One region of the Streptomyces hamibioticus genome, then DNA from elsewhere that is predicted to be linked to it. Evidence: riboswitches for the same ligand, from Rfam matches in the RefSeq annotation. Region 1 holds a riboswitch; each other region holds the start of a gene.
What was found. Region 1 has a riboswitch for cobalamin ahead of ACLGIH_RS26720 (cobalamin biosynthesis protein). Riboswitches for the same ligand answer to the same signal wherever they lie in the genome.

Region 1 (3,247 bases):
GATCATCCGCACCATGGGCAAGGGCCTGACCGACCTCCAGCCGCAGCAGGGCTTCGCCGCCCAGACCAGCGCGGCCACGGTCATCCTGGCCTCCTCCCACCTCGGCTTCTCCCTCTCCACCACGCACTCCGTCTCCGGCGCGGTGATGGGCTCGGGTCTCGGCCGCAAGGGCGGTGTGGTCCGCTGGTCCACGGCCACCCGGATGTTCGTCGCCTGGGGCCTGACGCTGCCGGCCGCGGCCCTGGTCGCCGCCGTCGCGGAGTGGGTCACCGGCTTCGGCGACTGGGGCACGGCGGCCGTCGCGGTCTTCCTCGTCGTCTCCAGCGCCGCGATCTGGAAGATCTCCCGGCGCGAGGTGGTCGACCACACCAACGTCAACGACCACGAGCCCGCGCAGACCGGTGTGGTGACCCAGGCCGTGGCCGCCGTGACCCCGCCGCCCACGTCCGCCGCCGAGGAGCTGGTGGCCACCGTCCCGGCCCAGGGCGACGTCCGCGACGCCAAGACCCCGTCGACCACCACCGTCTGAGCCCGCAGGAGTAAGCACCATGAAGATCGACTGGGCAGCCCTCGGCTCCGTCTTCGGGGTCAGTCTCGTGACCACCGTGGCCCTGGTGGGCCTGTTCGTCCTCGGCATCGCCGGCCTCGCCCGCAAGGAGCGGGCCGCGGAGCAGGGCGGCGGCGCGGCCCTCGCCGTCACCGGCGCCTACGCCTGCTTCGCGGCGTGCGCGGCGGCGGTGGCGTACGGCATCTATCTGATCGTCGCCTGACCCAGGGCACCGGGAGGGGTGCGGGACGGACAGCACCGTCCCGCACCCCTTTCGCGTGCCCGCGCACACCTCCCGGGTGTGGGGCTCCGCACACTCCCCCCTCGCAGGTCAACGGCAAGTTGACGGGTGTTCGCGGGCCGTGGTGGACTTCCCGAGCCAATACGGCGGCAGGAGAGGAAGCCGGTGCGAATCCGGCGCGGTCCCGCCACTGTCACCGGGGGCTCGTCCCCCGGGAGCCAGGAACTCTCACCGCCGATTTCGTCGAACCAGGGCGCGGACACCCTGAGTGAGGACAATCGCCATGCACGGCTGCTGCCGACCGAGGAACACCCGCGACACTTCGCCCTTCCGCACGCTCGGCTGAACCGATGCGGGCCGAACGCGTCTTCGCGTACGGCGCCGCCGCCGGCCTGCTCGGCGACCTGGTCCTCGGCGATCCGCGCCGCGGGCACCCGGTCGCCGCGTTCGGGCGGGCCGCCGGTGCCGTGGAACGGGTGCTGTGGCGCGACCACCGCGGCTGGGGCGCGCTGCACACGGCCGTGTGCGCCGGTGGCGCCGTCGCCCTCGGGGCCGCCGCCGCACGGGCCGTCCGCACCTCCCCCGCCGCCTCCGTCGCGCTGACCGGCGCCGCCACCTGGGCCGTCGTCGGTGGGACCTCGCTCGCCCGCGAGGCCGGTGCGATCGGGCGCGCGCTGCGGTCCGGGGACGTCGAGGCCGCCCGGGCGCGGCTGCCGCACCTGTGCGGCCGGGATCCACAGGCGCTGGACGCCGACGGGATCGCCCGGGCCGTCGTCGAGTCCGTCGCCGAGAACACCTCCGACGCGGTGGTCGGCGCGCTGGTGTGGGGCGCCGTCGGCGGCGTGCCGGGCCTGCTGGGCTTCCGGGCCGTGAACACCCTCGACGCCATGGTCGGCCACAAGTCCTCCCGGTACCGCCGCTACGGCTGGGCCTCCGCCCGCCTCGACGACCTGGCCGGCTGGCCGGGCGCCCGGCTCACCGCCGCCCTGGCCACCGTGGCCGGCGGCGATCCGCGCGGCGCCGTCCGGGCCTGGCGCGCCGACGCGGACGGGCATCCGAGCCCCAACGCCGGTCCCGTGGAGGCCGCGTTCGCGGGTGCCCTGGGCGTGCGGCTGGGCGGGACGCTCTCCTACGGCGGCCGGGTGGAGCACCGGCCCGTGCTCAACGGGGCGGCGGGACGCGCCGTCCGGGCCGACGACATCGACCGGGCCGTACGGCTCTCCCGGCGCGTGGGCTGGCTGGCGCTCGGCGTGTGCGCCGGCGCGCGGCTGCTGGCACGCCGGGTGGTCACGAAAGGACGGACGTCATGAACGGTGGGCTCCTGGTCGCCGGCACCACCTCCGACGCCGGCAAGAGCGTCGTCACGGCCGGTATCTGCCGCTGGCTGGTGCGGCAGGGCGTGAAGGTGGCGCCCTTCAAGGCGCAGAACATGTCGCTCAACTCCTTCGTCACCCGCGAGGGCGCGGAGATCGGCCGGGCGCAGGCCATGCAGGCCCAGGCCTGCCGCGTGGAGCCGACCGCGCTGATGAACCCGGTGCTGCTCAAGCCGGGCGGCGAGCGGAGCAGCCAGGTGGTGCTGCTCGGCAAGCCGGTCGGGGAGCTGAGCGCGCGCGGCTACCACGGCGGGCGGCAGCAGAAGCTGCTCGGCACCGTGCTGGACTGCCTCGCCGAGCTGCGGGGCACGTATGACGCGGTGATCTGTGAGGGGGCGGGCAGTCCGGCGGAGATCAACCTGCGCCGGACCGACATCGTGAACATGGGGATCGCCCGGGGGGCCGGGCTCCCCGTCCTCGTCGTCGGCGACATCGACCGCGGGGGTGTGTTCGCGTCCTTCTTCGGCACGGTGGCACTGCTGGCGCCCGAGGACCAGGCCCTGGTCGCCGGGTTCCTCGTCAACAAGTTCCGGGGCGACGTGTCGCTGCTGGAGCCGGGCCTCGACATGCTCCGGAACCTCACCGGGCGGCGGACGTACGGCGTCCTGCCCTTCCGGCACGGGCTCGGCATCGACGAGGAGGACGGGCTGCGGATCTCCCTGCGGGGGACGGTGCGGGAGTCGGTCGTCGCGCCGCCGCTCGGCGAGGACGTGCTGCGGGTCGCCGTCTGCGCGGTCCCGCTGATGTCCAACTTCACGGACGTGGACGCGCTGGCCGCCGAGCCGGGCGTCGTGGTGCGGTTCGTGGACCGGCCGGAGGAGCTGGCCGACGCCGATCTGGTGGTCGTGCCGGGGACACGCGGGACGGTCCGGGCGCTGGAGTGGCTGCGGGAGCGGGGCCTGGCGGACGCCCTCGTCCGCAGGGCCGCCGAGCAGCGGCCCCTGCTCGGCGTCTGCGGCGGCTTCCAGCTCCTCGGCGAGCACATCGAGGACGACGTCGAGAGCCGCCGGGGCCACGTCGACGGGCTCGGCGTCCTGCCCGTGCGGGTGCGGTTCGCCCGCGAGAAGACCCTCACCCGGCCCGCGG
Region 2 (3,247 bases), 4.5 Mb from region 1:
CCGACCGCACGCGCCCACCAGGCCGGGCGGGCCGCGCCCACGCCTCCCTTCGGCGGGCCCAGCCGTTCAACCCGCCGAGCAGGTCTCAGCAGACGGATCAACAGCAGTGCGGCGACCGGTATTTGCAGCAGCCACAGGACAGTGCGCGGCCACTCCCCGTACCAGACGTTGGTTCCGTACAGCAGGGTGTGCCAGACGCTCAGCACGTAGACGACGATCACAAAACGGTGCAGCCGTCGCCAGGCGTTCGCTCCGATGCGGTGCCGGACGTAGAACAGCAGCCCGAGCGGTATCGCGAGGTACAGGGCGCCCTGGCCGAGGGGGATGGCGATCCGGCCGGTGCCGGAGTCGTACCAGCCCGGCACGAAGGTGTCCGCGAAGGCCACCCACAGCCGCTCCGCCCACGCCACCTTCGTCTCGTAGCGCACGAGTTCCGCCGCGAACATCAGCGCGTGGGCGAACATCAGCGCCATCGTCGTCAGGCTCGTGGCTCGGTGCCAGCGCTCCAGTACCTGCCGGGAGACCGGTAGCCGGGCCGGGCACGGCCCCGACAGCAGCAGGCCGAGCATGACCGTGCCCCAGGCCCACAACAGCCCCGACCAGCCGAACGCCTGGCTGAGCAGGTACATCCAGTAGGTGCCGGCATCGTCCATGAACGGCATGACCGCGACGGTGTCCGAAGCACCCGACTCCATGCGCGCCCACAGGAGGGCGAACACGAGCGCCGTGACCACCACCGCCGCGGTGGCGTCGGGCAGGGCGGAGCGCAGATCGCCGCGCAGAGCGACGCGGTCCCCGGGAGGCCGTCCCCGCCCGGGCGGCGCTTCTGCCCCGTCTTCGTCCGGCCTCGCTTCTGACGTCATCAGGGGCCTCCCGGGCACGGGCCACCGCGGCAACGGTGCGCATGTGTCGTGAAGCAACAAGTCTGGCTGACGGGACAGCGATCCTCAGAGGTGATATCCAGCCAGAGCCGCCACGACAACTGCACAGGGGACACCCCTGGTTCTTCGTCCCCTCCACATTCAAGACAACCGCCGAAGGCCCACTGTCGCAGGAATACGAGCGCCCCTACTCTGATGCACGCAGTCGGTTCGTGCCTCCCGTCCGCCCGGACGCCTAGTGGCGCGACGCAAGAGGGAACCCGGTGCGAATCCGAGGCTGTCCCGCAGCGGTGAGTGGGAACGGAAGCCGTCGATGTCACTGGGCCCGCGTCAGGGCCGGGGAAGAGACGGCCGGTAGGTGTCCGCCCTTTCGGCGGACGTGCCCGCGAGTCCGAAGACCTGCCACTGCGCCCGCGTCCCGCGTGGGCTGTGCACGTGACCTCGTGGACTGGGTCGGCGGTATGGGCGGTCGTACGTCGTGCGTGTGGCCGCGCCTCCTTCCCTGTCGGTGTTCAAGTCCCGGTACGGAGGAGGAGGATGTGCGGGACACAGCCGCTTCGGATCGGCCCTTCCGTCCCCGGGCCGACGTGTCGTCCGACGGACCGGGACAGACGATCCTCGGACCTGTCGCGGGCGTCCTGCAGGAGCGGGACGTGTCCCGCAGCACCGTGTCCGGTGTCTGCCACGGCACTCTGGGCGAGCTGTACCAGGGCCCGTTGCGGGCGGGCACCGATCCTGAGATCGCGGTGGTGTCCTTTCCCGTGGACCGTCACTCCTGGGTGTACTTCACTCCGAGGACGGCGGCCGGTCCTGCGCCGCATACGCCGCCGCTCGGGGAGAAATCGGTGAAAGCTGCCCGGCTCTTCCTGGACCATTACGGCCTCGTCATGCCCCCGGGCGAGTGGCGCACCCACTCCGAACTGCCGGTGGGCGTGGGGATGGCCAGTTCGACGGCGGACATCGTGGCGACGCTGCGCTGTCTGTTCCGCGTTTTCTCCCTGCCTTACGACGTGGACGTGCTCCTAGGTGTCCTGGCGGACATCGAGCGCGCCGACAGTGTCTTCCTCGACGAGTTCGCCCTGTATCTCAGCGGCCGGCACCGGGTGGTGCGGCGGCTTGGCCCGGACATCGGCTTCCACACCGTGTACGTCACGGAGCCCGGCACGGTGGACACCGCCGCCGTCACTCCCCTGCTGCTGGACCACTACCGGCGCCGCGGCGAGGAGTACCAGCGGTGTCTGACCGATCTGGTGAAGGGCTTCGACTCGGGCGACCCGGCCGCCGTCGCCCGTGCCGCGACGGTCAGCGCCGCCTTGTCCCAGGAGGTGCTGCCCAAGGCGACCTTCGGCAGCCTGCAGGCCCATCGTGAGCGGTTCGGCGCCGACGGCGTCTTCGTCGCCCACACCGGCTGCCTGGCCGGCTACCTCTTCGCCTCGCGCCCACGGGCCGAGGTCAAGTCCGAACTCTCCACGTTCTTCCACTCGCTCGGCCACCAGTGCACCTTCGCCCAAGGAGGCTACGGGTGATCCACCCCCACATCGCCGACGCCCTGAAAGTCCCGGACCTCGTCCGGCTCACCGATGGCCTGGTCCTGCTGAGGTTCGAGTCGATGAAGATCTACTCGGCCCTGGCCGCCGTCCGCCATCTGCTGGAGCGGGGCACCGTCCGTCCGGGCCAGACCCTGATCGACAGCTCCAGCGGCATCTACGCCTACGCCCTCGCCCTGGCCTGCCACCGGTACGGCATGCGGTGCCACATCGTCGCGTCCACCACCGTCGACGCCACCACCCTCGCCCAACTGGAGATCCTCGGCAGCACCGTGGAACAGGTCAGACCGTCGCGGAACCTCAAACTCGACCAGGAACTGAGGGTGCGACGGGTGCGCGAGATCCTCGCCGAGCGTCCCGGCCACCACTGGATGCGCCAGTACCACGACGACGTCCACTACCTCGGCTACCAGGAGGTGGCCGACCGGATCGCGGCGGAGTTCCCGGCCGCACCGCTGACCGTCGTCGGCGGGGTCGGTTCCGGGGCCTCGACCGGCGGCATCGTAGAACGCCTGCGCATGACGGACCCCTCGGTGCGTCTGGTCGGCGTCCAGCCCTTCGGCAGCGTCACCTTCGGCAGCCAGGACCATCACGATCCCGAGGCGATCATCGCCGGCATCGGCTCGTCGATCGTCTTCGACAACGTCCGCCACCATCTCTACGACACCGTGCACTGGCTGGACTTCACCCACGCCATGTCCGGTGCCGTCGCCCTGCTGCGCGAGCACGCCGTCTTCGCCGGACTGTCCACCGGTGCCGGCTACCTGACGGCGACGTACGAGGCACGCCGCCACCCCGACCGACTGCATCTGGTGATAG
Region 3 (3,247 bases), 4.2 Mb from region 1:
GTCTTGCCGCTGCCGTTGCGGCCCAGCAGGGCGAGCGCCCGCCCCTCGGGCACCTCGAAGTCGACCGCGCGCAGCACGGTGGGCCCGTCCTCGTACGCGAAGGAGGCGCCCCGCAGGGCGATGAGGGCGGACTCGCTCACGACAGTGGCCTTTCCAGTACGAAGGTGAGGGCGGCCAGCGCCGCCAGCAGCGCGAGGCTCGCGGCCGTGAACGGCACCGAGACGCGGGCCTCGGGCACCAGCACCCGCAGCGTGCCGTCGTAGCCGCGTCCGGCGAGCCCGGCCTGGAGCCGCGCCGCCCGGTCGAAGGAGCGCACGAACGCCGTCGCGCCGAGCCCGGCCAGCGACCGCCAGGCGGCGGCCCGCGTGGTGTGCCCCAGCCGGGCCGCCTGGGCCTGCCGCACCCGCCGCACCGAGTCGAGCAGCAGGAAGCTCATCCGGTACGTCACCAGCGCCACGTCGACGACCGGCGCGGGCACCCCGGCCCGCACCAGGCGGGGCAGCAGATCGGACATCGGGGTGGTGAACGCGAACAGCAGCACCCCGAGCGAGGCTGCCGAGGTGCGCAGCAGCAGCCCGCCCGCCCGAGCCGGTCCGCCGTCGGCCAGGGACACGAACGCGTCCGCGCCGCCGACCTGCACGAGCAGCGGCAGCGCCCCGGTCACGCAGAAGCCGAGCGGCACCCGGTACGCCCGCCACAGCCGCCGCCCCGGCACACCCGCCGGGCCCAGCAGCACCGCCAGCGCCGTCACCAGTACCAGTGCCGCGCCCGGCCAGGGCGGCAGCGAGATCGCGAGCACCGTGAGGCCCAGCCCCAGCACGGCCTTGTCCACGGGATGGCGGCGGCGCCAGCGACTGGCGTGCGCCGCGGCGTCGATCGGCAGCACTCAGTCCCCTGCGGGAGCGTCCGGCCGGGCCGCCGCCCGGGCCCGCTCCTCGCCCTGCCGCCGTCCCCGGCGCAGACCGAAGTAGTACGCGAGCACGCCGGCGCCGAGGGCCGCCTGCACGGCGAACAGCGCGGACTCGATCTCCCCGGACGGGGGTTCGTACAGCGGCGAGAACCACGGCTCGTAGTCCGGGTCGATCTCGGTGATCGCCGTCTCCGCCTCGGCGTCGGCGCCGGAGAACGGCTCCTCCTTGCGGTCGCCGAGCCCGAACACCAGCGGCAGCACCGCGAGCGCGGCCACCGCGAGCAGCAGCAGGGCGTCGATCCTCGTGTCGCGCTTCACCGGGCCGCCGCCTCCTGCCCCGCCGTCTTCGCCTTCGTCCTGGTCACCAGCACGCCCAGCCGGGTCAGTTCGCCCTTGCTGGACCGCACCAGCAGCCGCATCACGAGGACCGTGAGGAGCCCCTCGCTCACCGCGAGCGGGATCTGCGTCACCGCGAAGATCGAACCGAACTTGCCGAGCGCGCCCAGGAATCCGCTGCCCGGGTCCGGGAAGGCGAGCGCCAGCTGGACGGACGTGACGCAGTAGGTGGACAGGTCGGCGACGAACGCGCCGCAGAACACGGCGGCCATCAGCGGCGCGTCGCAGCGGCGCAGCAGCCGGTAGGCGCCGTACCCGGCCCACGGCCCGACGATCGCCATGGAGAAGACGTTGGCGCCGAGCGTGGTCAGCCCGCCGTGGGCCAGCAGCAGCGCCTGGAACAGCAGTGTGATGGTGCCCAGCACCGCCATGACCGGCGGCCGGAACAGGATGGCGCCCAGCCCGGTGCCGGTCGGATGGGAGCAACTCCCGGTCACCGACGGCAGTTTCAGGGCGGACAGCACGAACGTGAAGGCTCCGGAGGCGCCGAGGAGCAGGGTGCTCTCCGGGTGCTCCCTGACCTCACGGGTGAGTGACCGTACTCCGTGGACGACGAACGGCGCTGACGCGGCGCCCCAGGCGACCGCGTGCGCCGGAGGCAGAAAGCCCTCGGCTATGTGCATGGCTCGGCAGACCCTCTCCAACACCTCGTGGATGGTTGACGCGCCTCGGCCGGTCTCCTGGCTGACGGGTACCACCGCCCGAACTCCGCCTTCCCGGGTCCGTGGAGGACCCAGTGGCTGCCCGTGAGGGCCGGAGCCGGACTTCCCGATCACAGTGGCGAGGGCCGCACCGGCATTGCACCGGATTTCCCGTTCACCAAGGCGTGGTGACAGTAGTGCGCCCGCACCGGCAGTGACAAGGGCGTACGGGGCGCTCGGACCGAGGTCACACGCCCCCTGTGCCGTCAATCGCGCCGGTCACGCTCCGACCGCCGCGCTTGACGGGCATCGTCCTGGCCGCACTCAGCCTCGTCGCCCAGTTCGTGTTCCTGCCGTACGCGCCCGTCTGGTCGGTGATCACGATGGCGATCGACGTCTTCGTCATCCGGGCCCCGGCCCGCCGCCAGGAGGAGGCCGAGAGAGTCCGACCGCCTCGGCCTCGTCCTGGCGGATCGCTCGCGCCCGGCGGCTCCGCGCTCAGCGCCGCAGCAGCCGCGCCACCCCCGCCGCCGCACCGGCCGCGGCCAGCCCGGCACCCGCCAGGGCCAGGGCCCGGCCCGGCCGGCCCGGGGGCGCCGGGCGGGCGCCGGGCGCGGTGCCGTAGGCGCTGCCGGGGGCGTCGGGGAGCGCCGAGGCCAGCAGCTCCGCCAGATGCACGGCCTCGTGGCCGCCGCTGTCGAACTCGTGGACCTGGGTGCGGCAGCTGAAGCCGTCGGCGAGCACGACGGTCCCCGCGTCCTCGTCCCGCAGCCGCGGCAGCAGCACCCGCTCCGCGCACGCCTCGCTGACCTCCTCATGGCCGCGCTCGAACCCGAAGTTGCCGGCCAGTCCGCAGCAGCCGGAGTCCAGCCGCTCCACGTCCACCCCGGCGCGGCGCAGCAGTTCCCGGTCGGCGTCCCAGCCCAGCACCGCGTGCTGGTGGCAGTGCACCTGGGCCAGCGCACGAGCGGACCGGTCGGGCACCTGCGGCGGCCGGTAGCCGGGGGAGTGCTCGGTGAGCAGCCCGGCCAGGGTCACCGTCTGGTCCCGCAGCCTGCGCACGTCCTGGTCGCCGGGGAACAGCTCGGCCGCGTCCGCCCGGAACACGGCCGCGCAGCTCGGCTCCAGGACCACCACGAGACCGCCCTCCCGGACGTGCCCGGCCAGCCGCCGCACGGTCCGGGTCAGGATCTTCTCGGCGGTGCCGAGCTGCCCGGTGGAGATCCAGGTCAGCCCGCAGCACAGCGGCTCGGTGGGCAGCTCCACCCGCCAGCCGGCGTGCTCCAGCACCGCCACCGCC
Region 4 (3,247 bases), 4.5 Mb from region 1:
CCTCTACTTCCACTTCCAGCACTTCCTGGCGGTGTACGCCGTCGAGCGCGCCTCCAGCGCCTTCTACAGCATGGTGCTGTTGCTCTGCTTCACGCTGGTCATCGTCGTACAGCCGCTCGCGTCCGGCCTGATCCGGCGCATGCCGTACGTCCTCGCCCTCGCGGTCGGGTTCACGGGCCTGGCGGCGGGACTGGCCGTGCTGGCGGCCGGCACCCGGACGGCACTGCTGGCGGGCGGCGCGCTGATCACCCTCGGCGACATCGTGCTGTTCCTCAAGAACGACCTGGAGGCATTGCGCCGCAGCCCCCGCTCCGACGCCGTGGTCTTCGGCCAGCAGCGGCTGGCCGCGGGCCTGGGCGCCTGCGCGAGCGGCGTACTGGGCGGGCAGTTGTACGGCCTCGGCGAACGGGCCGGGCACACCGGTTGGTTCTGGCTGTTGGCAGCCGCCCAGTGTCTGCTGCTTCCCCCGCTTCTGCTCTCGCTGCGCCGTCGCACGGCGCGGCGCCCTGTCCCCGACGGCGACCATGAAGGAGCACTGACGCGCGATGACACGGACGGGCGGATTCCAGGACGATGACTTCTGGACCGAGTTCCACGACTTCCTCTTCTCCGAGCGGCGCTACGAGCAGGCCGAGGTACTGCTGGACACCTCTCCCCTGCTCGCCCTCCCCGACGGATCACGCGTGCTGGACCTGTGCTGCGGGCCGGGCGTCTTCACCGTGCCCCTCGCCCGCCGCGGGCACCGCGTGACCGGCGTTGACCTGAGCCCGGCCATGCTGGACCGGGCACGCAAGCGGTCGGCCGACGCCGGTGCCGAGGTGACGTACGTGCGGGCCGACGCCCGCGAGTACAGCGCACCGGGCGGCTTCGACGTCGTCCTCAACATGTTCACCTCCTTCGGGTACTTCGAGGACCCCGCCGACAACGCGCGTGTGCTGCGCACCATGCACACCTGCCTGGCGCCCGGCGGCACGCTCGTCCTGGACCTCGCCGGGAAAGAACTCCTGGCCCGCAATGCCACCCCGCCCAAAGTGGTGCGGCGGGGCGACGACCTGATGGTGCAGACAGACACCGTCCTGGACGAGTGGGCGCGGCTGCGCAGCGAGTGGGTGCTGGTTCGGGGCGAGCGGGTGACGCGAGCCACCTTGACGTGGTTCGTGTACAGCGCGGTGGAGCTTCGCCGGATGGCCGAGGATGCGGGTTTCGGCCGCGTGGAGGTCTTCGGCGGGTTCGACGGACGCCCCTACGACGAGAACGCCGAGCGGCTCGTGCTGCGAGCGGTGCGCGAAGCGTGACGAAGGCGCGGGCGTGCGGCCGGGTCCGCACGCCCTTTTGCCGCCGACTCGGAGGAACGTGGGATCACCTGGTCATCGCCGCGACGGGAGACAGGAAGCCGGTGCGAATCCGGCACGGTCCCGCCACGGTGACCGGGGAGCACCCCTCCGAGATGCCACTGCGCACGGCGCGGGAAGGCGGAGGGAACGTCGATCCGGGAGTCAGGACACTGGTCCGTCGCGGGCCCGTCCCGAGGAGCGCGGACTCCAGGAGGCTTCACGTGTCCCAGCTGTTCACCCCTGCCCTCACGCGCGGGTTCCTTCGTACCACGGCCGCTGCCGTGTCTCTCACGTCAGTGCTGCTGACCGTCGGCTGCGGTTCATCCGACGAGAGCGGTGGGGACGCGAACGCCGGCGCGGCCGTGCCCGCGGGCTTTCCGGTCACGATCGACAACTGCGGTGTGAAGACGACATACGACGGGCCGCCGTCACGGGTGGTCACTATCCACCAGCACCCGGCCGAGCTCATGCTCGCCCTCGGCCTGAAGGACCGCCTGGCCGGAACGGCCTTCCCCGACTCCGCGGTCCTGCCCGAGCTGAAGAAGGACTACGAGTCCGTCCCGGAACTGGCGGAGAGGGAACCGTCCTTCGAGACCGTCCTGGACGCCGAACCCGACCTCGTCTACGGCGGCTACGGCAGCGCCTTCGACGAGAAAGAGGGCCGCTCCCGCGAGGCGTTCGCCGACGCCGGCATCGACACCTACCTCAACCGCGAGTACTGCGGAAGAAGCAGGTGACGATGAAGGACACCTACGACGAGATCCGCACCATCGGCAAGATCTTCGGCGTTCCGGACCGAGCCGACAAACTGGTCGCCGACCTCGAAGGCCGCGTCGGCAAGGCCGCCGACAAAGTCGAAGGCGAGCCCGAGGTGCCCGTCTTCGTCTACGACAGTGGCGACAAAAGCGCTTTCACCGCGGGCGGCAAGAGCCTGGGCACCGAACTGATCCGGCTGGCCGGCGGCGAGAACGTCTTCACCGACCTCGACGACGTCTTCCGTGACGTCTCCTGGGAGCAGGTCGTCGAGCGCAAGCCGGAAGTCATCGCCATCTATGACTACGCCGGTGCCGGAAGCGTCGAGGAGAAGAAGAAGTTCCTGCTCTCCCAGCCCGCGCTCGCCGACGTACCCGCCGTCAGGAACAAGCGGTTCGTCGTCCTGCCGCTGACCGCCACCCTGGTCGGCATCGGCTCGGCCTACGCGGTCGAGGACCTGGCCCGCGGGCTGCACCCGGAGATCCGGTGACTCAGGCCGCCACCGGCGCGCCCGCCGAACGGACCGTGCAACGACGGAAGGCCACCGGCTCGGGAGCAGGCCGTGCGCGGCTGGCCGTCACGCTGCTGGTGCTCACCGCGTTGCTCGTCGTCTCCGCCACGGCGGGCCTCGCGATCGGCTCCGTGCATGTCCGCCGGGCCAGGTGTGGGGCATCGTGACGCACGCGCTGGGCGCCGAATGGCAGGAACCGGACTGGTCAAGGGCCCGGGAGACCATCGTGGTGGACGTACGGGCACCGCGGGTACTGCTCGGTGCGGTCACCGGCGCCGGCCTGGCGGTGATCGGCACCGCGCTGCAGGCCCTGGTGCGGAACCCTCTCGCAGAGCCGTACCTGCTCGGCGTCTCCTCCGGGGCGTCGCTCGGCGCCGTCTCCGTGATCGTGTTCGGGTTCACCCTCTTCGGACCGGCCTCCCTGTCGGTGGCCGCCTTCGTGGGCGCCTTGGGCGCACTCCTGCTCGTGTACGCCACCGCCCGCACCGGCGGACGCATCACCTCGTCGCGGCTGGTGCTGTCCGGGGTGGCGATCGCGGCGGTGCTCACGGCGGTCCTCGATCTGCTGCTGCTCACCACCGACCGGGGCAATGAGGCCCGCGCGGTCCTCGCCTGGACCCTCGGCGGCCTGGGCGGTGTCAACTGGGGC

Region 2: it holds a riboswitch for cobalamin, as region 1 does, so the genes downstream of both, ACLGIH_RS06280 (GHMP family kinase ATP-binding protein) here and ACLGIH_RS26720 (cobalamin biosynthesis protein) in region 1, are expected to answer to the same signal.
Region 3: it holds a riboswitch for cobalamin, as region 1 does, so the genes downstream of both, ACLGIH_RS07800 (energy-coupling factor ABC transporter permease) here and ACLGIH_RS26720 (cobalamin biosynthesis protein) in region 1, are expected to answer to the same signal.
Region 4: it holds a riboswitch for cobalamin, as region 1 does, so the genes downstream of both, ACLGIH_RS06305 (ABC transporter substrate-binding protein) here and ACLGIH_RS26720 (cobalamin biosynthesis protein) in region 1, are expected to answer to the same signal.

What each region holds. Positions count from the first base shown of each region.
Region 1 is NZ_JBKKQY010000001.1:5,894,061-5,897,307, reverse strand. Features, by position in the region: gene ACLGIH_RS26730 (inorganic phosphate transporter) at 1-529, shown strand, start outside; gene ACLGIH_RS26725 (hypothetical protein) at 549-770, shown strand; cobalamin riboswitch at 919-1,038, shown strand; gene ACLGIH_RS26720 (cobalamin biosynthesis protein) at 1,139-2,098, shown strand; gene ACLGIH_RS26715 (cobyric acid synthase) at 2,095-3,247, shown strand, end outside.
Region 2 is NZ_JBKKQY010000001.1:1,383,993-1,387,239, forward strand. Features, by position in the region: gene ACLGIH_RS06275 (ferric reductase-like transmembrane domain-containing protein) at 1-863, opposite strand, end outside; cobalamin riboswitch at 1,071-1,301, shown strand; gene ACLGIH_RS06280 (GHMP family kinase ATP-binding protein) at 1,535-2,407, shown strand; gene ACLGIH_RS06285 (cysteine synthase family protein) at 2,404-3,247, shown strand, end outside.
Region 3 is NZ_JBKKQY010000001.1:1,735,180-1,738,426, reverse strand. Features, by position in the region: gene ACLGIH_RS07815 (ATP-binding cassette domain-containing protein) at 1-140, opposite strand, end outside; gene cbiQ (cobalt ECF transporter T component CbiQ) at 137-886, opposite strand; gene ACLGIH_RS07805 (energy-coupling factor ABC transporter substrate-binding protein) at 887-1,228, opposite strand; gene ACLGIH_RS07800 (energy-coupling factor ABC transporter permease) at 1,225-1,929, opposite strand; cobalamin riboswitch at 1,960-2,145, opposite strand; partial or broken gene ACLGIH_RS35050 (DUF7144 family membrane protein) at 2,244-2,384, shown strand; gene ACLGIH_RS07790 (FAD-binding and (Fe-S)-binding domain-containing protein) at 2,446-3,247, opposite strand, start outside.
Region 4 is NZ_JBKKQY010000001.1:1,389,353-1,392,599, forward strand. Features, by position in the region: gene ACLGIH_RS06295 (MFS transporter) at 1-577, shown strand, start outside; gene ACLGIH_RS06300 (class I SAM-dependent methyltransferase) at 546-1,295, shown strand; cobalamin riboswitch at 1,348-1,527, shown strand; partial or broken gene ACLGIH_RS06305 (ABC transporter substrate-binding protein) at 1,556-2,577, shown strand; partial or broken gene ACLGIH_RS06310 (FecCD family ABC transporter permease) at 2,574-3,247, shown strand, end outside.